DNA from 3 places in the Paenibacillus sp. PDC88 genome. Region 1 is predicted to be linked to each of the others. Evidence: riboswitches for the same ligand, from Rfam matches in the RefSeq annotation. Region 1 holds a riboswitch; each other region holds the start of a gene.
What was found. Region 1 has a riboswitch for thiamine pyrophosphate ahead of thiM (hydroxyethylthiazole kinase). Riboswitches for the same ligand answer to the same signal wherever they lie in the genome.
Positions count from the first base shown of each region.

Region 2: another riboswitch for thiamine pyrophosphate. It lies ahead of BLW49_RS17345 (ABC transporter substrate-binding protein); the one in region 1 lies ahead of thiM (hydroxyethylthiazole kinase).
Region 3: another riboswitch for thiamine pyrophosphate. It lies ahead of thiC (phosphomethylpyrimidine synthase ThiC); the one in region 1 lies ahead of thiM (hydroxyethylthiazole kinase).

Region 1 is NZ_FNNT01000004.1:87,266-94,032, forward strand. Features, by position in the region: gene BLW49_RS13735 (hypothetical protein) at 47-661, opposite strand; gene BLW49_RS13740 (endonuclease MutS2) at 868-2,871, opposite strand; TPP riboswitch at 3,455-3,565, shown strand; gene thiM (hydroxyethylthiazole kinase) at 3,663-4,505, shown strand; gene thiD (bifunctional hydroxymethylpyrimidine kinase/phosphomethylpyrimidine kinase) at 4,509-5,321, shown strand; gene thiE (thiamine phosphate synthase) at 5,318-5,971, shown strand; gene BLW49_RS13760 (creatininase family protein) at 6,323-6,767, shown strand, end outside.
Region 2 is NZ_FNNT01000005.1:323,013-329,779, reverse strand. Features, by position in the region: gene BLW49_RS17355 (ABC transporter permease) at 1-70, opposite strand, end outside; gene BLW49_RS17350 (thiamine-binding protein) at 67-360, opposite strand; gene BLW49_RS17345 (ABC transporter substrate-binding protein) at 388-1,395, opposite strand; TPP riboswitch at 1,624-1,743, opposite strand; gene serS (serine--tRNA ligase) at 2,122-3,405, shown strand; gene BLW49_RS17335 (pyridoxamine 5'-phosphate oxidase family protein) at 3,494-3,910, shown strand; gene BLW49_RS17330 (bifunctional 2',3'-cyclic-nucleotide 2'-phosphodiesterase/3'-nucleotidase) at 4,298-6,547, shown strand; gene BLW49_RS17325 (hypothetical protein) at 6,712-6,767, opposite strand, start outside.
Region 3 is NZ_FNNT01000005.1:37,342-44,108, forward strand. Features, by position in the region: gene BLW49_RS16090 (hypothetical protein) at 1-365, shown strand, start outside; gene BLW49_RS16095 (pyridoxamine 5'-phosphate oxidase family protein) at 450-929, opposite strand; gene thiC (phosphomethylpyrimidine synthase ThiC) at 1,047-2,858, opposite strand; TPP riboswitch at 3,085-3,195, opposite strand; gene BLW49_RS16105 (IclR family transcriptional regulator) at 3,312-4,061, opposite strand; gene BLW49_RS16110 (alpha/beta hydrolase) at 4,412-5,404, shown strand; gene BLW49_RS16115 (Fe-Mn family superoxide dismutase) at 5,587-6,767, shown strand, end outside.

The DNA of each region.
Region 1 (6,767 bases):
CTTTATGATAGGGTCATTGTTGATTATGGATGCAAAGCGTTAGATTCTATGATGAATGTGATCTGCTTGAATTGCGTTCTTGAATTTCAAAGAACAAAAAGCAAGCTAGGTTCAAGGCAAAAAACAAAATATTAAGCCAGATCTGATTCATATAGAGGATGTAAGAGATCAGAATCAAGAATATGAGCATTAGAGCAGTAACAATAGCATATTCAAATTTAAGCTTAAGTTTATCATATGGATAGCTGAATCCGAAGTTGTATTTATACATAAGCCAGGATATGATCAACAGCACAGCGCTGCTGTAGCTTTGTAACAGATAACCGCTGCGAACACTCTGCTCCAATACATCTGTATCTCCGTAAAGGATGATCAATAAGAGACTCTTGATAGCACCGTACAGGACTGTCACTAATATAGTGCGGAAGGCCGAAGGCAGCAAAGGAATTTTTACCACAACGGTGAAGAATAGGGTCAAAATGATAATGGTAATAACCGGCACCAGATTAGCGACATCCAGCTCACTCTGCAGAAAGTAGCTCTGTAAATTAACGAGCATAAGGACAAATAGGGCTCGCTTGGCATAATGGGCAGGATTAATCTTGAATAACATAATAATAAGGATGAAAAGTGCAAATGTCTCGAGTGATGAAAAAAGCATGAACGCTAGAAATTCCAGAATATTCTTCCCCCAGTAATATGTAAATATATGCAATACCCGAACAAAGCAGCTTGACCATAATAATATGTGCTTAACTGTGAAGTAAAGTATTTTTTTATGGAAATATTAAAGATGGACGAGGAAGAGACATTCCCCGTCCATCTTTGTTTATTCATTTGCATCATATCACTTATTCAATGGCACACTTAAGACTCATCTCTTGGCATTTCAATGGTGAGACCCGGAACATGCTTCTTGGACATTTGTTTTCGTTTTTTTCGATTCTCCTTGGTCTGGGATACAACGTCAAAATCATAGTCGTCCGGATATAGTTCCTTGCCTGCAATGTGCAGCTTCACTCGCTGCTTGGCAATTTTCAGCTTTTTACCTCGTACAAGTACGGTAAGCTTGCCTCTTGCATCCTCTGCTTCGACAATAATTCCTCCTTCCTGCATATAAGGGATGTGAACCCTGTCACCCACCTCCAGCGGCCGGACCGGCTGTGCTTCCATATCACTTGGCTCAGCTCTTTTGCCATGGGCGGCTCGTGACTCTCGGCGATCGTTATCTACCCGTTTTGTATGGTCTGGTATTGGTTCATGAGAATTTGTATTGCAATGCATGGTGTTATGCTTCTCTTCGTTATCAGCGGCTTTCGGTTCTCCTGAAGAATCTGCAATTGCTGTCAATGATGTGGCAGAGATCTGTTTGGAACGCTCAATGATATAAGGCGGAATCCCGAGCTTCAGGGCAATGGCATAAGCATAGCTGTTCCCTGCTTCCCCGATCGTCAGCCGATATAACGGCTTCAAAGATTCTGTATCAAATTCCATGCGGGCATTCTCAAATCCGTCAGCCGACGCTGCGAAATTTTTGATCTCCGAAAAATGAGTCGTTGCCACGACCGTCGCCTGCCTTCTATGCATCTCTTCGAGCAGAGCGATAGACAATCCGGTTCCTTCCCCAGGATCTGTACCCGACGCCATTTCGTCAATAAGAATAAGCGTGGAAGGGTCCGCGATCTTTAGAATTTCGATAATGTTCTTGATGTGGGCAGAGAACGTGCTCAGCTGATGCTCAATGCTCTGACCATCCCCGATATCGACGGCGACTTGCTCAAATACGCTCAGCTGACTGTCTTCTCCGACAGGAACGAGTAGACCGGACTGGGCCATGAGTGTTAGCAGCCCAATGGTCTTAAGACATAAGGTTTTGCCGCCGGTATTGGGACCTGTAATAATCAAGGACTTGAATGCATCACCAATGTGGAAATCGAGCGGAACCATATTGTTCACGAGCGGATGCCGTGCGGACCTTAATCGAATGACCCCATGATCAACGAGGTGAACCGACCGTCCCTGATAGGAGAGGGCATAACGTGCTTTGGCGAACAAAAAGTCGTATATGCCTACTGTATCCGTATTCACACGCAGCTCATATTCAGCTTGGTCTGCTAAACGCGTCAATTCACTGAGTATCTTCATCTCCTCCCGCTGTTCCGCTGCACGATGCAGGCTGAGCTCCATCTGAAGACTGGCGATCTCGTCCGGCTCGATAAATACCGTTTGGCCACTGGCGGATTCGCCGTGAACCGTTCCTCTGATCTGCTTGCGGAATTCCTTCTGGACAGGCAGGCAGTAGCGGTCCCCGCGTTTTGTTATGAGCTGGTCCTGCAGAATAGAACGGTGCTTGGACAGAAGGGTATCCAGCTTTTTTTTCAGCCGTTCCTCGATGACCTGAGCCTGTTTTCTCGTCTTGAGCAGTTCTTTGCTGGCATGATCGGTAATCCGGCCTAAGTAAATACAGCGTTCCACCTCTTCACGGAGGGAATCCAGGGTGTACATAGAGCCTGCATAGGCACTTATATTCGGGGCAATCTCTCTCTTAGACTGCATGTACTTCATAAGCTGGGTGCAGCTTCGCAGAAATTGCAGGAGATGCATGAAATCCTGTTCCGTAAATAGATAGCCTGTGCCCAGCAGATTCATAATATTTTCGATTCCTGACAATGAAGGAAGTGGGACGCTTGCTCCGTGCCGGATCAATCCCAGTGCTTCCTCTGTTTCAGCCAGTGCCTGACGAATCTGGGTTAGACGGGTCATGGGAGTCAGTGAATCGATCTGCCGTTCTCCAAGGTAGGATACCGCGTAAGATCGCAGTTGTTCTTTGACAGTACTGTATTCGAGTCTTTGCATGCTTTGATGATTCATGGGTTATTGCTCCTTTTTTTTTGTATTAATGAATGACGTTGAAGCGGATAAAACAAAAAAAGACGCAAGAAGCGAACAGTAGGGTTCGTTCTTACGTCTGTATGCATGAGTTAGCTTATGGATCGGCAAAGGATGCTGCCAAGCCATAAATATCAACCTGTGAATGGTGCCCCGCCATCCATAATTTGTTGACTACAGAGCATAGATCTCTGTAAATCGATGGTTTTACGGGTACAAAAAAACCGCGCTGCAAAAACAGCGCGGATGAGTTCACAAGTCAATTGTACATCACTCATGTTCATAGAGAGTTTAGTTATCCGCTGTTCTTAACTGATTTCATGAGGCATCTATAGCGTACACATGTAAATGCGCATTAAAAAATAAACATCGCAATTTCAGGCGATGAAGCAATAGATCAAGCCTCTGTATGAAATTTGATTAGTTAAGAACGATCACCGACATCAAAAATCTCTCCTTTTTGGATGAGTTACTTTGTATCATATGCTACAGGGCAGCGAAAGTCAACAAATTGAATGTTGGGAAGATGTACTATACAATGAAGAGGCACGAGCAATTTTAATAATTATATAGATACGGGAGCCTGCGGAAGCAAGCTGAGAGTACAACTAATCTGTTGTTGACCGGTTGAACCTGCCATGGATAATGCCAGCGTAGGGAGCGAACATGACGATGACGCATGCTTTCGCATGCGTTTTTTTAGTTTTGCGACACCCCTCTCAGTTCCAAGATCGGCTCCTGTGTACCTTCCAAAAAGAAAGGACTCGATCCCAATGTCTAATGTTGAACTTGAACTATCATCTCTTATCACTCGTATCCACGAAGAACAACCCTTGATCCATAACATAACGAATACGGTCGTTACGAATTTTACGGCGAACGGCTTGCTAGCTCTTGGCGCTTCCCCGGTCATGGCCTATGCGGAGGAGGAAGTGGCTGATATGGTTCAGCATGCCCGTGCACTGGTGCTCAATATCGGGACACTTACCACAGACCTAGTCCATACGATGATTGCAGCAGGCAAGGCGGCAAATGTATACGGTGTACCTGTTCTCTTGGATCCGGTCGGAGCGGGAGCTACACCTTATCGGACAGATGCGGCACTTCGGCTTCTTCGGGAAGTAGAGATCGCGCTCATTAGAGGCAATGCAGGAGAAATCAGCCATTTAATCGGGGAAGGGATGACCGTAAAAGGTGTAGACGCGGGTCAATCTGAGGTCATAGATCGAGCACAAATGGCGGTGCGTGCAGCCCGAACACTCGGAACAACCGTCGTCGTATCTGGTCCAGAAGACGTCATTACGAATGGAGATACAGGATTTATTATTAAATCCGGCCATCCTTTACTTACACGTGTCACAGGGACAGGCTGTCTCTTAACCTCGGTCATCGGTGCCTTTCTTGCCGTTCATGACTCGGTATTGGAAGCAGGGGCCGCAGGTCTTGGGTTTTATGGAGCGGCGGCAAGCCTCGCGGGGCAGAAGACCGAGCAGAAGGGGGCCGGCAGCTTCCAGATTGCATTCTTGGATGAGCTGTCCAAGCTTGAGCCGTCTGTATTTGAGAAGTATGTTGAACTTACCGACATGAACGAGCTGTTTATTCAGGAGGAGGCATAGTCGATGAATATACCTAAGGCGCTTACCATTGCAGGCTCAGACAGCGGAGGCGGTGCTGGAATTCAAGCCGATATCAAAACCTTTCAGGAGCTGGATGTCTACGGTATGTCGGCACTCACCTCAGTTACTGCCCAAAATACCCTTGGCGTACAAGGTGTGCATTCTTTGCCGGTTCCCTTTGTAGCTCAGCAGATCGAGTCCGTCTTTGCGGATCTGAGACCAGATGCCGTGAAGACAGGGATGTTATTCAGCAGTGAAATTATTGCAGAGGTTGCAAGGAAGGCTGCGCGCTATCAGATAGATAAGCTGGTTATTGATCCAGTAATGATTGCAAAAGGCGGTGCGTCCTTGCTTCAGTCGGAAGCAGTGACGGCGCTAGTTCAGCAGCTTCTTCCGCTTGCACTTGTCGTTACACCGAACATTCCCGAGGCGGAGGTGATGACAGGCTGCCCTATTCATTCGCTGGCAGACCGCAAGGAGGCGGCTAAACGAATACATGATTATGGTCCTGCCTACGTCATTGTAAAAGGTGGCCATGATGCAGGCAGCGATACGGTTACGGACCTGGTATACGATGGGACAGGATTTACGGAGCTTGCAGGGCCAAGAGTAGACACGGTTCATTCCCATGGAACAGGCTGTACCTTCTCCGCGGCGCTTACCGCAGAATTGGCAAAAGGAAAGGACGTCCTGTCAGCGGCGAGGACGGCCAGAGATTTTGTCCAAGCTGCACTTACCGATGCACTGGGCATCGGAGGAGGACAGGGTCCGACGAATCACTGGGCTTATCGCAGGCAAAAAGGAGTGAGCGTATGAGCCGGATTTCGAGTGTCCGTATGAAGGAACTGCTTCGGGTCTATTTTGTAATGGGTAGTAGAAATTGTGTTCAAGCACCGGAGGATACACTGGAGGCTGCACTCACCGGCGGGGTGACATTATTCCAGTTCAGAGAGAAAGGTCCCGGCTGCCTTGAAGGCGCTGAGCGGATCGAACTCGCCCGGCGTTTGCAGAAGCTGTGCAGAGAGCATAAAGTACCTTTTATTGTGAACGATGATGTTGACTTGGCACTGGAAGTGGATGCGGACGGTGTCCATGTCGGTCAGGAGGATGAGGAAGCGGGCTTGGTGAGACAAAGAATTGGAGATCGAATCCTCGGCATATCGGCTCATACTATTCAAGAAGCGGCGAGAGCTTATGCGCAAGGGGCCGATTATATCGGAGTAGGCCCCATTTATCCAACAAAATCAAAGGATGATGCACAGGCCGTGCAAGGTCCAGAGATCATTAAGGTTATGCGGAACGCGAATGTTACACTTCCCATCGTTGGCATTGGAGGAATTACAGTAGACAATGCCAAAGAAGTGTTTGCTGCAGGAGCAGATGGGATAGCCGTCATTTCCGCGATCAGCTATGCAGAGGATATTGCAGGCCGTGTGAGACAGCTTCAACATAACTTTAAAGCTTAACAATGTGAAAAAAAGAGAAGGATAGCTGACATGAAACAGTCATCCTTCTCTTTTTTATTTATAAAGCATGAAAACGAAGGTTGTATTACATTCATACTTTACATAACAAATTCAAACCTCTTTTATTGCTAATCCCTCCTTAATAACGAACAATATTAAGTTTTTTCTTCTGATTTTTCGTATATAGACCCTTGAACCTAACATTAAAATAACATGGTTAAGTGCTTGAGGCACAAAACAAAGTTGCCATTTTATATAAAAAACCAAAACGACGTAAATTTTGTTTACATCATCTCCTCCTCCCATTACATTTGATTCTAACAACAATACATAACTGAGGGGTGGATATGAATGACCGCACGTTATCAAGGAATGGCTTACAACGAGTTGTTCCTCCCCAGACTGTCCGGGCCGGAGATCGGTGAACTCGCCAAGACGGGAGCTATGCTGATCCTGCCAATCGGTGCAATGGAACAGCACGGGCCGCATCTTCCTGTTTATACCGACACGCTGATTGGAGAAGGGTTGTTAACGGAGGCATTCAAGCATCTGACTCCAGAGGATAATATATGGCTATTGCCGCATCTCCCTTATGGAAAAAGTAATGAGCATGCGGGGTGGAGCGGCACGGTGACATTATCAGCGACGACTCTGCTAGCTGTGCTGATGGATATTGCAGAGAGCCTTGCCAGATCCGGCTTTGACAGGCTCGTATTATTTAATACACACGGCGGAAATGCGGATCTGCTTAACCTGGCTGCCAGAGATATTAGAGAGAAGACAGGGATGATGGTAT
Region 2 (6,767 bases), on a different contig from region 1:
TTTGCCATACCGCCAAAAAGAGAATGACCGCCGCGACAGGCGGCAGCACACTTCTTACAACACGCTTCATGATGGATACTTCTCCGTTAGTCCTTCCATGCTGATTCCGCTTGGGTAATGGGCAATCTTGATTTGTGAAATAATGCTCGGGCTGCCAGCCTCAACGAGTACCTCATGAACTCTCTGCACAATTTGGAGCAGCTCAGGAAGCTCGCCCTCCAGCGTCGTTTCAAGGGGATGGACCTGATATTTCACCCCGGATTGCTGTATCACTTCAATGGCACGGTCTACATAAGGGATCGAATCTTCTCCATTCGGTGTCTTCGGAATGACTTGAATACTTAGCAATGTTTGAGCCATATGGGTCACCAACGCTTTCTTCAGTAATTATTGTTGTGGCAGAAATTCATTCGTAAAAGCTTTCTCGACATCCAGTGGCTGGTCCAGCAGCTCGTGCTCAACCATCCAGTCGGAATAGTTCTGCCATACCTCTGCTTTTTGCTCGCCCCAGCGAGCGGCATCATCCTGATATTTCGGACTGAGCCATTTCTGACTCTCAAGCACAAGCTCTTTATCGAGGTCAGGCACGGCCTCGCTAAGTATCGCCGCGGCTTCCTCCGGATGATCAATTGTATATTCATAGCCTTTGGTCGTTGCGCGCATGAAGGCTTTGACCAGCTCCGGATCCTCGTCAATGGTTGCCTCATTCGTAATAAGTACAGGTGTATAGTAATCCAGCTTCTCGGAATAGTCTTTAACGTAGAACATATCGATCGGTTCCCCGCGAAGCTCGGCTTCAATACCCGTCCAGGCGTAGAAGATCCAGGCAAAATCGATGTCTCGCTTCGTTGCGGTGAAGAAATCTGCATCCCCCATGTTTATATTGTTCACTTTGCTTACATCCGCACCTTCGAGACCCATAATTGTATCAAGAACCGCTGAGTCAATTGGGTTGCCCCATCCTCCATAGGTTTTACCCTCGAAGTCCTTCGGAGATTCAATATTACGGTCAGCAGGAGCTGCAAAGCCGGAAGTATTATGCTGAATGACAGCAGCAATGGATACGATCGGCACGCCTTGTGTCCGTGCTTGGGTGACCCCTTCCTGATAGCTTACGCCAAAAGGCACCTCTCCGGAAGCGACCATCGTATCTGCACCGGCCTGGCCGGGCTGAATAATCTCGACATTCAGACCTTCTTCCTCGTAGAAGCCTTGACTTACTGCAGCATATAAGCCGGTATGATTCGTATTTGGCGTCCAGTCCAGGACGACCTTGATGTCGCGGAGGCTATCGCTCGCTGCCGGCTCCTCCGCGCCTGCACCAGATTCCTCATTCGATGTGCCGCTATTGCCGCAGGCAGTGATGATCATCATGAGTACCGCCAGCAACAACATTCCTAACTTTTTGTACACGTTTCTCTCTCCTTTTCAATTACCCCTATTCTTGACGAAATTTCCATAATAACTCCTATAATTTCAATTGAGGCTTCCTTGACAGCCATACTGATAAGGGAGATCGGATAGAGTGCAATGGCATTCTTGCGACCATAATAAAAAAAGCGTCCCGGATAAGGGACGCATGCAGACGTAAGGGCTAAGGGCTGTCAGTAAAATAGAACAGCACACTCGAATTCTCTCCATTCCTACGCTGGCATTACCCAGATCAGGTTTAAAGGGTACGTATCTAACACGCTTTCACGGATACTATCTCAGCCGGCTAACCCAGCACCCCTTGAGGTTGAATATGAAGTTTAGGACATTTCAGAAGCTAATTATAGCCCTCCTTGGCTGGAAAGTACAGCATAATCAAGAATAAAATCATTGTCATATGGAAATGTCTAAATTATAATACCTTTAATTGAAAACGTGAAAAAATGCCTGTGAAGAGCATCCAACTCGGAGGTATTCTCGCCAAGGGAAGGCGCTAGCCTTCCCCTAAGTTAATCGGCACCGCCCGTTATCGCGGAACCAAAGTGATTGAAGTGGAACCTAATGCTGACCGCATGAGGTCTGCTTCAATAAATTGGGTGGCACCGCGAGCATAGAGCGCTCCTCGTCCCAACGGATGAGGGCGCTCTATGCTTTTTTTAGCTTGACCAAATTAACTTAGGGGTGACGACAATGCTGGATATGAAATGGATAAGGGACCATGCTGTACAGGTTCAGGAAGCAGCGGATTGGAAGAAGATAGACGTATCTATAGACGAGCTGCTGACGTGTGATGATGTACGTCGAGAGCTGATTACGGAAGTGGAGAAGCTCCGGCAACAGCGAAATATGGATTCGGAGAGAATAGGACAGCTGATGAGAGAGGGGAATCGGGAGGAGGCAGCAGCGGCCCGTGAAGAAGTGCGGCAGTTGAATGGGCAGATTGAAAAAGCAGAAGCAAGGCTAGCCGAAGTGACGGAACGTTATAATGCGCTGCGGCTGCTCGTCCCGAATATGGTATCTCCTGACACGCCTAGAGGACAGAGCGATAAGGATAATGTCATTGTAAGACAGGTCGGAGAGGTCAGTGATCCTCTGTTCCCGATCAAGGACCATATGGAACTTGGAGAGCTCCATGAGCTCATTGATGCTCCACGTGGCGTCAAGGTTGGCGGCTCGCGCAGCTACTATTTAAAGGGAGACGGAGTCCTGCTGCATCGCGCCGTTCAGCAGCTTGCGCTGGATATCGTGATGAAGCACGGCTTCGTGCCGATGGAGGTGCCGATCATGGTCCGGGAAGAGGCGCTGGAGAACACAGGATTTTTTCCAACTGGTCGAGACCAGACTTATGAGCTTGCAGGAGAGGACAAATTTCTGATCGGTACTTCAGAGGTTCCGCTCATCTCGTATTATGCAGGGGAGGTCATTGATGTGGCAGCACCCGTTCGGCTTGCGGCCGTATCGACAAGCTTCCGGAGCGAAGTAGGCTCTGCAGGACGTGATGTGCGCGGGCTCTATCGGGTGCACCAGTTTGCCAAAGTAGAGATGGTCGTACTAACAGAGGCTGATCCGGAGGTGTCGGAGCAGGTGCTCCAGGAAATAACGGGCTACGCAGAAGAGCTGCTTCAGGCGCTGGAGCTTCCATACCAGGTCGTGGCAGTGTGCACAGGCGATATGTCGCAAAAGACATATAAACAGTACGATATTGAAACCTGGATGCCTAGCCGGGTCAGCTATGGGGAGACGCATTCGTCGTCGAACCTGCATGATTTTCAGGCACGCCGCTCTAATATCCGCTATCGGGATAACGAAGGTCATCTGAGGTATTGCCATACATTGAACAACACGGCCGTGGCCTCGCCAAGAATCCTGATTCCACTTCTCGAGAATCACCAGCAGGAGGATGGCAGCATTTATATACCGAAGGCGCTCCGTCCTTACATGGGAAATCGAGAGAGACTCCTTCCTGTTCAATAGATTTTACTTATATAATCCATGGGTTCAACTTTCAGGAGCAGGGTACACTAATAATAGAGTGTATTTTTGAAAGGAGACCTGAAGTGCGATGAATAAAACAGATCTGGAACAACATATTATACAAGCTATTGAGGACAATCCGTATTGCTCGCTTGCAACGGTGGAGGGCGGTAAGCCGAAAGCGAGATATATGGCTGTCTATAATGACGGTCTGAGCATTTATATGGCGACCAACCGTTGTACCCACAAAGTAGAGGAACTGGAGGATAATCCGAATGTCAGCCTGCTGCTCGGCTACGAATCAGGTGGAACGAAGGATCTGCTGGAGATCGAAGGTACAGCAGAAGTGAGCCGTAATGGTGAACTCCGTAAGCAGCTGTGGAATAACAATATGGAAAAATGGTTCACAGGACCTGATGATCCCAATTACGTCATCCTGGATATCACGCCTAAACGGATTGAGTATACGGGCAAGGGTCAGGAATTGCAGGTATGGGAAGCGTAATCTGGTGAGTCGTATGATCAGCGATCATTAAACAGCAGAGAACCATGAGTATTGATGGAAGAGCAAGGGAGGCGGTATGGAGCTTCTCTTGCTTTTCTTTTTGTTTGATGATGACTCAGGATGGATAGGGGTACAGGGACAAATTACATAAATAACCGACATCGTGATGTCAAATTACATTACTTACTCGTTGTAGGATAAAGTCATTTTTGTGTGTTTTTCATAAAAATAAGTATAAATATTGTGCACTGATCAAAAACTTCTCTCTTTAACACATCTAATTATTGGTATAAAATATCATTTAGCAGTTTATTTCTTCCAGTCGTCAGGCTTGATAACAGCAACTGTGGCAAGGGTAAAGAAGGACCTAATACAGGAGGGGTACATTTGAAGAAGAGAAATACATTATTGGCAGGGATGACAACGGCAGCCCTGTTGTTTCAGCTCTTTGCCATTCCAGGACAACCGGTCTCCGCAGAGGAAGCCGCGAAGGTTAAGCTTCGTATTCTCGAAACGACAGATATTCATGCCAACTTGATAGACTATGATTACTATACGGATAAAGCTATTGAGACCTATGGTCTGGCAAGAACGGCAACGCTGATCAAGCAAGCACGCGGTGAAGCGAAGAACAGCATGCTGTTTGACAATGGGGATCTCATTCAAGGCACGCCGCTGGGTGATTATGTAGCCAAGGTTAAGCCGCTGAAGGGGGACGAGGTCCATCCGGTATATAAAGCAATGAATCTGCTTGATTATGATGCGGCAACTCCTGGGAATCATGAGTTCAACTATGGACTGGAGTTTTTTGATCAGGTGCTAAAAGGGGCAGACTTCCCTTATGTGAATGCTAACATCTACAAGGATGACGGCGATAAGGATGAGAGCAATGATGTGAATTATTATAAACCGTATGAGATTATTGAGAAGAAAGTAACGGATGAGTCAGGTAAGGAGCACACGCTCAAGGTCGGGGTCATCGGTCTTGTTACTCCTCAAATTATGCAATGGGACAGCGCATACCTAACAGGCAAAGTCATCACCAAGGACATTGTCAAAACAGCTGAGAAGTTCATACCCGAGATTGAGGCGGCAGGGGCTGATCTGATCGTAGCTCTGGCACATACGGGCTATGATGAGAATCCACCAGCAGATATGGCGGAGAACGCTGTGCTTCCGCTAAGTGAGGTCGAAGGTATCGACGCGATTCTGTTCGGACATGCCCATAAGATATTCCCTAGTGCTGCTTTTGAAGGAATGAATGGCGTTGATCTGGAGAAAGGCACGATTAATGGTGTCGCAGCCGTTGAGCCGGGAGCTTGGGGAGATAATCTTGGAGTCATTGATCTGGAGCTTACGCAGGTGAATGGAGAATGGGAGGTCGTCAATTCGGCAGCCGTATCCCGTCCAATCTACGATTCAGCCAATGCTAAATCGCTTGCAGCATTAGATGAAGAAATAGCGGCAGCGGTACAAGCGGAACACGAAGCAACTGTGGAATACGTGCGAGGTCCGGTAGGGGAAACGACCGCGCCGATCACGAGTTATTTTGCACTGGTACAGGATGATCCATCCATTCAAATCGTAACCAATGCACAGAAATGGTATGTTGAGAACAAGCTAAAAGGCACAGAGTATGAGGGAATTCCAGTTCTGTCCGCAGGGGCTCCATTTAAGGCAGGCGGACGCATGGGCCCGGACTATTATACAGATATTCCGGCAGGTACAATCGCAATTAAGAATGTCGCTGACCTATATGTATACCCTAATACCGTTCATGCAGTTGAGCTGACTGGAGCAGAAGTGAAGGAATGGCTGGAATGGTCCGCAGGACAGTTCAATACCATTGATCCATCTAAGAGTGGAGAGCAGGAACTCGTGAATGTTGACTTCCCGACATACAATTATGATGTCATTGATGGTGTAACCTACGAGATTGATGTGACGGAGCCAGCGAAATATGACAGCAAAGGCAACGTCGTGAGTGCCTCTTCAAACCGGATCAAGAACCTGAAATACGAAGGCAAAGCAATCGATCCTGAGCAAAAATTTATTGTAGCGACAAATAACTATCGTGCAGGCTCCAGCAAGTTGGCAAATCCGGACGGCAAGCGTATTATTATGGCTGCTCCAGATGAGAGCCGTCAAGTCATTATTGACTATATTGCACAGAACAAGACGATTAACCCGTCTGCTGATGGAAACTGGTCATTCGCCAAGGTATCCGGTACGCCGGAAATTATCTTCAATACCTCTCCTGCAGCCAGCAGCATAGTTACTGCCGATGCGAAGTTAAGCGGGGCAATGACTTATCTTGGTGACAATAAGGATGGCTTCGGCAAGTATTCCCTAGATTTATCAGGCGATACAGACACGGCCGCTCCAGAAGCTCAAGAGCCGGAAGCGGAAGAGACGCCGGCGAAACCAAAACCGACAACTCCAGCACCGAAGCCGGAGCCTAAGCCTGTGAAACCGGAAGCGGGCAAGGAACGGGTGTATGTCATCAAGAAAGGGGACAACCTGTACCGAATTGGTCTGAAATATGGCGTTGATTGGAATGCAATCGCCAAGGCAAATAAAATAAACAATGTACACCAGCTGCAAATAGGACAAAAAATTATTATCCCTGCATCGTAAGATGCAGAAAAGAAACTAAGAAAACGTACCCGCAGGAGCCAGGAGCTGGCCAGCGGGTACGTTTTTTTGTGTGTGGGAGGATTTCTATTGAGGAAGAGCAGTGCTTGAACGTAGATGTGTTGATCTCTGTTCAGATGCGTCGATCGGCACACTTAGACATTGAGCTAGACAATGGTGGTTACGTAGATGCCAAGCGGCGTGCTTGCACTGCCTGCCGTCA
Region 3 (6,767 bases), on a different contig from region 1:
AAATAACCTTTGATACAGCTGCGGATGTATCGTCTACCCCTTTCTTTTTCAGCTCCGATATTACAGTAAGCGCACGACCCATTGTGATCGAGGGAAGCCGCGAGCTTATTGAATCCGGAAATCACCTTGAGGCTGTGTTTTGGATAGCAGCCACTTTTGCCCGATGTCACAAAATTTTGGATGCTGACGCTTCACCGGAGACTAAGCAGTCACTTGCACCTGCCTTCCAGGCGCTGATCAATGATCTAGGCATCGGTACACCTGAGGATTATCTGAATAGGGCAGGGCAAATTCTAAACTACTTGCCTGCACTTTCCAAGACAGCTGATGATATTATCAACGCCCACCCTCAAATATGGAGTTGATTCACAGCATTAATAATTCATCGCACAAAAAAAGTGGAGGCCCATAGACGGGCCCCCTTTATGTGCAATCCTGTACAAGCTCCGTCACAGATCTACGGTCTTGTTCAAATCCATCTCATTCTTGCCTGTCATTTTGTTGAACAGATTCTTGACCAGCTTCGTTTTACTGCCTGTTTCCCAATACTCGGCGGTATCTGCCTGAATCTTGATGAGCACCAGCGAAGGGTCGTCATAAGAAACATCAAGCAGCATCTCATAGGCTTTGTTCCAGAACTCCTTCACTTTCGCCGGATCCTGAATCAGCTCCGCTTCACCCCGAATGGAAACATAGGATTTACCGACATAGGCTACATTGACCAGCGGATTTTGCATCAATTCCCGATACTTATTTGTGTCCTTTTTCGTCAGGAACCAGAGATCTCCGTCAAATTCAACCTCCTGTGTCTTCATCGGACGCGAGACCAATCCTTCTGGAGTTACGGTGGTCAGCATCGCTGTATCTATATCCTTGATCAAACCTCTTACCGTCTCAATTGCTTCTTGATTCACTACTGGAGTATTCATAAATGTGATTCCCTCCTTGGCTTCTGGCTCTCACATTTATATTAACCAACTGGAGAATCTGCAATCTACGAAACGGGATCTCACATTATTTTCCTCAATCATAGGGAGATCATTCATTCATCTATTCTGACCCCGATATTCTTCTGCCTTCTCCTGCATACCTGCATGGATCGCTTCCTTCTCACTAACTCCCTTAACGGATGCCATATTTCGAATATCCTGAGTGATGCGCATGCTGCAGAATTTCGGACCGCACATCGAACAAAAATGCGCCGTCTTCGCCCCTTCTGCAGGAAGAGTCTCATCATGATAGGATAAGGCACGCTCCGGATCAAGGGACAGATTGAACTGATCCTTCCAGCGGAACTCAAATCTCGCTTTGGAGAGGGCATCATCTCTTCTGTGCGCTCTAGGATGACCCTTGGCCAGATCGGCAGCATGGGCAGCGATCTTATAGGCAATGACCCCTTCCCTTACATCATTCTTATCCGGCAGTCCCAAATGCTCCTTCGGCGTAACGTAGCACAGCATAGAGGTGCCAAACCAGCCGATCATCGCTGCCCCGATCGCAGATGTAATGTGATCATATCCCGGAGCAATATCTGTTGTAAGTGGACCCAGCGTGTAAAATGGAGCTTCCTGACAAATCTCCATCTGCAGATCGACGTTCTCTTTGATCTTATGCATGGGTACATGTCCGGGACCTTCAATCATCACCTGCACATCATGCTTCCAGGCGATCTTCGTCAGCTCCCCGAGCGTCGCCAGCTCTGCCATCTGGGCTTCATCGTTCGCATCATAGATGCTGCCGGGTCTTAGTCCATCTCCAAGTGAAAAAGCAACATCATATCGGCTCATAATCTCACAAATCTCTTCAAAATGAGTGTACAAAAAGTTCTCCTGATGATGTGCCAGACACCAAGCTGCCATGATGGAACCGCCCCGTGACACAATTCCAGTCATCCGCTCTGCTGTCATTGGAATATATCTTAGAAGAACGCCTGCATGAATCGTAAAATAATCAACACCCTGCTCCGCCTGCTCGATCAGCGTATCTCGGTATATTTCCCAGGAGAGCTTCTCTGCCTCCCCGTTCACCTTCTCCAACGCTTGATAGAGTGGAACTGTCCCAATGGGTACAGGAGAATTGCGGATAATCCATTCTCTAGTCGTATGAATATGGCGGCCCGTCGAGAGGTCCATGACTGTATCCGCTCCCCAGTGCACAGCCCAGCTCATCTTCTCTACCTCCTCCTCAATCGAAGAGGAAACAGCAGAGTTTCCGATATTCGCATTGATCTTAACATGGAATCGGCTTCCGATCAGCATCGGCTCACTTTCCGGATGATTAATATTTGCAGGCAGGATTGCCCTTCCTCTTGCAATCTCACTCCTTACAAGCTCCGGATCAAGCCCCTCGCGGATCGCTGCAAACTCCATTTCAGGCGTCACGATCCCTTTTCTGGCATAATGCATCTGAGTTACACATCGCCCTGACTTGGCTCTGAGCGGCTGTCTTCTGACGCCCGGGAACACCTCTACCTCCTGCTGGGCACTTCTGTCCGATCGAATCCCATTATCCTCTGGCCGTATTTCTCTTCCTTCATAAAACTCAACATCTTCACGCTCAAGGATCCAATTCTGACGCAAGAGTGGAAGGCCTTGACGAATATCAACTTCAGTATTCATGTCACCCATGGGTCCACTCGTATCGTAAACCCGAAATGGCTCATTCTGCTCTACTCCTTGGGGTGTGCTGGTGGGATGGAGCTCAATTTCACGTTCGGGTACGGCAATGTCCGGCCTTGATCCTTGGATATATACCCTCTTGCTGGCGGGGAATGGCTGTAGCCTTCCAGATTCGATCTTTAATTGTTCTCCTCTTATAGCCGATGTCTCTGTGTTCAATCCTTTGTTCGAATGATTCATATGTGCTTCCTCCTTTGTCGAGTTGGGTAGCCCTCTCCTGAGCTGCGTTTGAAAGACAGAAGCTTCACAAACGATAGCCAGTTATATAGAAGCTGCGGCAACAAAAAAAGAGCCCATTCCCACAGGGGAATCAGCTCTAATCCAAATAAGATCTTGGTGTACAGGCTAATAGATCTGCATAGACCACTAACAGAGCCATCACCGCATACAACGGATCCTATCCACATTATATCGCCAATTACTTCCCTACGCTGGTATGATCCAGATCAGGTCCAAAGAGTCCGGCACCTTGCAGTGCCATCTCAGCCCGGCATTTCGGGCTCCCCTAGTAAATTGTTATTGTTGTTTAAAAGAAATGGATTGACCTCATCCTTCGTCTGCATCAAGGTCCATACAAGATTATCTCATTCAGAGCATATTTTCAACCTTTATTTTCCATCCAATCCGAGAGAATTACCTCAGCATGAAACCCATTTGTGCCGCCGTCTCCATAACAATAGGCGCATATTCCCGAAGTGTCTCTTCCGACAGCCTGCTGACGGGTCCGGATAATGACAGTGCCGCTGCCACCTTACCCTTGCGATCAAAGATCGGCGCTGATACCGCTGCTGCTCCAGGCTCTCTCTCTTCATAGCTCGTTGCATATCCCAATTCTCGGATCTCTTGCAGCTGACTCATATAAATATCTTGATCAACGGACAAGGGGATATCAAAATTGCGTATCAGCTGCTCCTGCTCTTCTCTTGCTGCAAACGCAACCAACACTTTGCTTGATGCACCAACGGACAAGGGCAGCCTTACACCAACAGGTGCTACCCTTCGGATCGCTTGATTGCTCTGTACGGCCTGAACGCGTATCCGCTCATTGCCGTCCTTCAAATACAAGCTAACGGTCTCTCCCAAGCGATCACGAAGGCGCTCCATCGCAGGCAGCAGTAGAATCGCCGGGTCATCACTCTGGGACATATGTGCCGCAAGCTCCCATATGCGAATACCAAGCCTATACTTCTCCGTTGAAGGATTGCGCACAACAAACCCCCTGTCCTCCAGTGTTGTCATTAAACGATGAACGGTACTTTTATGTAAACCGATCTTACCCGAAATTTCTGTAAGACCCAGATCTGATTGCTCTGTAAAGCATAACAAAATATCCAATGCCCTCTCGACCGCTCGAACCGTTAATTTGCGATCTTGCTCTTCCATGGCATAATCCCCTCTCTGTTTCATCACGTGAAACCTGGTTACATAAATTATATGAGAATCGATGACCAAAGTAAAGGTTTAATTGAGAATTAATCTCAATTAAACCGCTCATTTCTCTCAACAATCGATCATAATGGAGAAATTTTGGAATAAGTCTTCCTTCACTTGACAAACATTTTTCACCAATAATTTCACTTACATTACAAGTGTGTAACAATTAGTCCCAATCAATTGACATTAGACAGGACGCATCATAGGATAAAGAATAAGTTATACCAACCTCAACTTTATTCATAGGTTGGATTTAGTAATTTAGTCCTATATAACATTCTATTGGAAGGAGGAGTATGATGTTTCCTATCTCCGAGAATAGATCCCTTAATCAGAACGTATCGAGTGCTCCTCCCGCACTTTCCACTCGGCTCATCCGTTTTAAGCATATTGTGGTTGCTCTTATTTTATCGATTATATTTTTCCTCGTATTTTGCTTTATTGCTCTTCATGCCTATATCGCATGGGTACTGTCCTACCCGGCAGTAGCTCCGGTATATTCCAATCCCCTGCTGTCCAAGGGTATGGAGTATGAAGAGGTGACTTTCCCTGCTACGGACGGAAGCCGGGACGTCAGCGGCTGGTACATTCCTGCCGAGGAGAACAGCAGCAAAACGATTGTGTTCAGTCACGGCTATGGGGCCAACCGGGAAGAATCCTGGATTCCCATGTATGATTTGGCCCATTACGCTCATCAGCAGAATTTTAATGTCATTATGTTCGATTATGGCTTCGCCTCCCAGAGCACAAGAGTCGTTGCTACGGGCGGGAAGGCAGAATCGAAGCAGCTTCTCGGCGCAGTTCAGCTCGCTAAGCAAAAGGGAGCTCAAGAAGTTGTCGTATGGGGCTTCTCGATGGGTGCAGGGACCGCCCTTCAGGCTGCCCTTCAAACTGAGGACATTGATGCCATGATTCTTGACAGCACCTTCCTGCTGGAGCCGGATACGCTGTATCATAATATACAGAATCAGATTGACTTGCCGAAGCAGCCTACGCTACAAATTCTGACCATGCTGTTTCCAATCCTGAATGGCACCAGTCTAAACTCCATCCCTTATCAGGAGGTAAGATCAAAGGCTTATGACATTCCTATCTTCTTCATCCACGGGACCCAGGATGAGAAGGCGCCTTACCCAATGGCAGAGCTCTTTGCGAGTAACCAGACGAATCCAAACTCTGATGTGTGGATTGTAGAGGAAGCACGTCACGAGCTCATATACAGAGAGCATCCAAGAGAGTACTTGAACAAGGTGTCTTCATTCCTTGGCGGTATAAGTCTCGCTCAAAAATAGATCAAGCTGAGGCACCTTTAAATAGGTGCCTTCTTCGTATTCTTTTTTAAACGCTCTCTTATTTTGACAAGTCATCATAGTCCAAGCCCTAATGAGAATAAGTATACGTTAGATCATTACGCCGCCTGCTGTTATGCACAACATTGATTTGATAAGAATGATTCTTGGGAGGTGCCGAGCTTATGGAGCTCAGTTATGGACCCTATTTACCGCTGCGCGCGCTGGAAGAGATAAGGACTTGGAAGGATACTGAAATGGGTTGCACAAATATGATTACATCGATTGCACCGGAGCTTGAGGAGGCCTATGTGAAGCTTCTCAATGAATGGGGAAGCGTATTCCAGCGATCGGCTGATGCAGCAGATGATCTGCTTCAGCGGGTAAGCACAGGCGTACAGCCTCCAGATGATTATGCGCTTGCTCAGCTGGATGTGCTGCTGGCCGCTTCGTTTACCCAATCGAAGGAATTCCATCGTCACCTCGGCCACATTCTTGAGCATAGCACCGCGTTATCAAGCAACCCTGCTGCCGAGGTTGTTTTTCGATATATCCAGGGCCAATCAGAGCAGACGGTGAACAGGCTCCGAGGACTGGATCAACCCGCAGCCATTTCCCAAAGAGTAAAACCTATAAGCATCTGGAACGAAGAGCCCTTCCCTTATCCGGAGGTGTCGACACCGCGAACTGGAGCTTCGGAGGAATTGGTTCAGCAATTATCCTCAGCTCTCACTGTATCAGACACTGCATCAGCAGACAGTTCCCCTCCTGAGTCTCCTGTTCCGATTGGAGGACACAAGCTGCCGCCGCTGCCTTATCCCTACAATGCGCTGGAGCCCTATATTGATGAGAAGACGATGCGCATCCATCATGACAAGCATCATAAGACGTATGTCGACGATCTTAACACCGCGGAGAAGAAGCTTCAGGAAGCACGGCAAACCGGGAATTTCGAGCTTGTGAAGCATTGGGAACGAGAGCTGGCCTTTAACGGAGCAGGGCATTACCTTCATACCATCTTCTGGAACATCATGAGCCCAAATGGCGGCGGAAAGCCTGTCGGGTCACTGGGAGAACAGATCAGAAAGGATTTTGGAAGCTATGAAGCATTTAAGAAGCACTTTACAGAAGCAGCCAATAAGGTGGAAGGCGGCGGCTGGGCTGTATTGGTGTGGAGCCCAAGAGCGCATCGGTTAGAAATATTACAGGCAGAAAAGCATCAAAATCTATCTCAGTATGATATTGTTCCTCTTCTTCCGCTGGATGTGTGGGAGCATGCCTACTACTTGAAGCATCAGAATGAACGCAAGAAATACATTACCGACTGGTGGAACGTTGTATACTGGCCTGCTGTGGCAGAACGTTT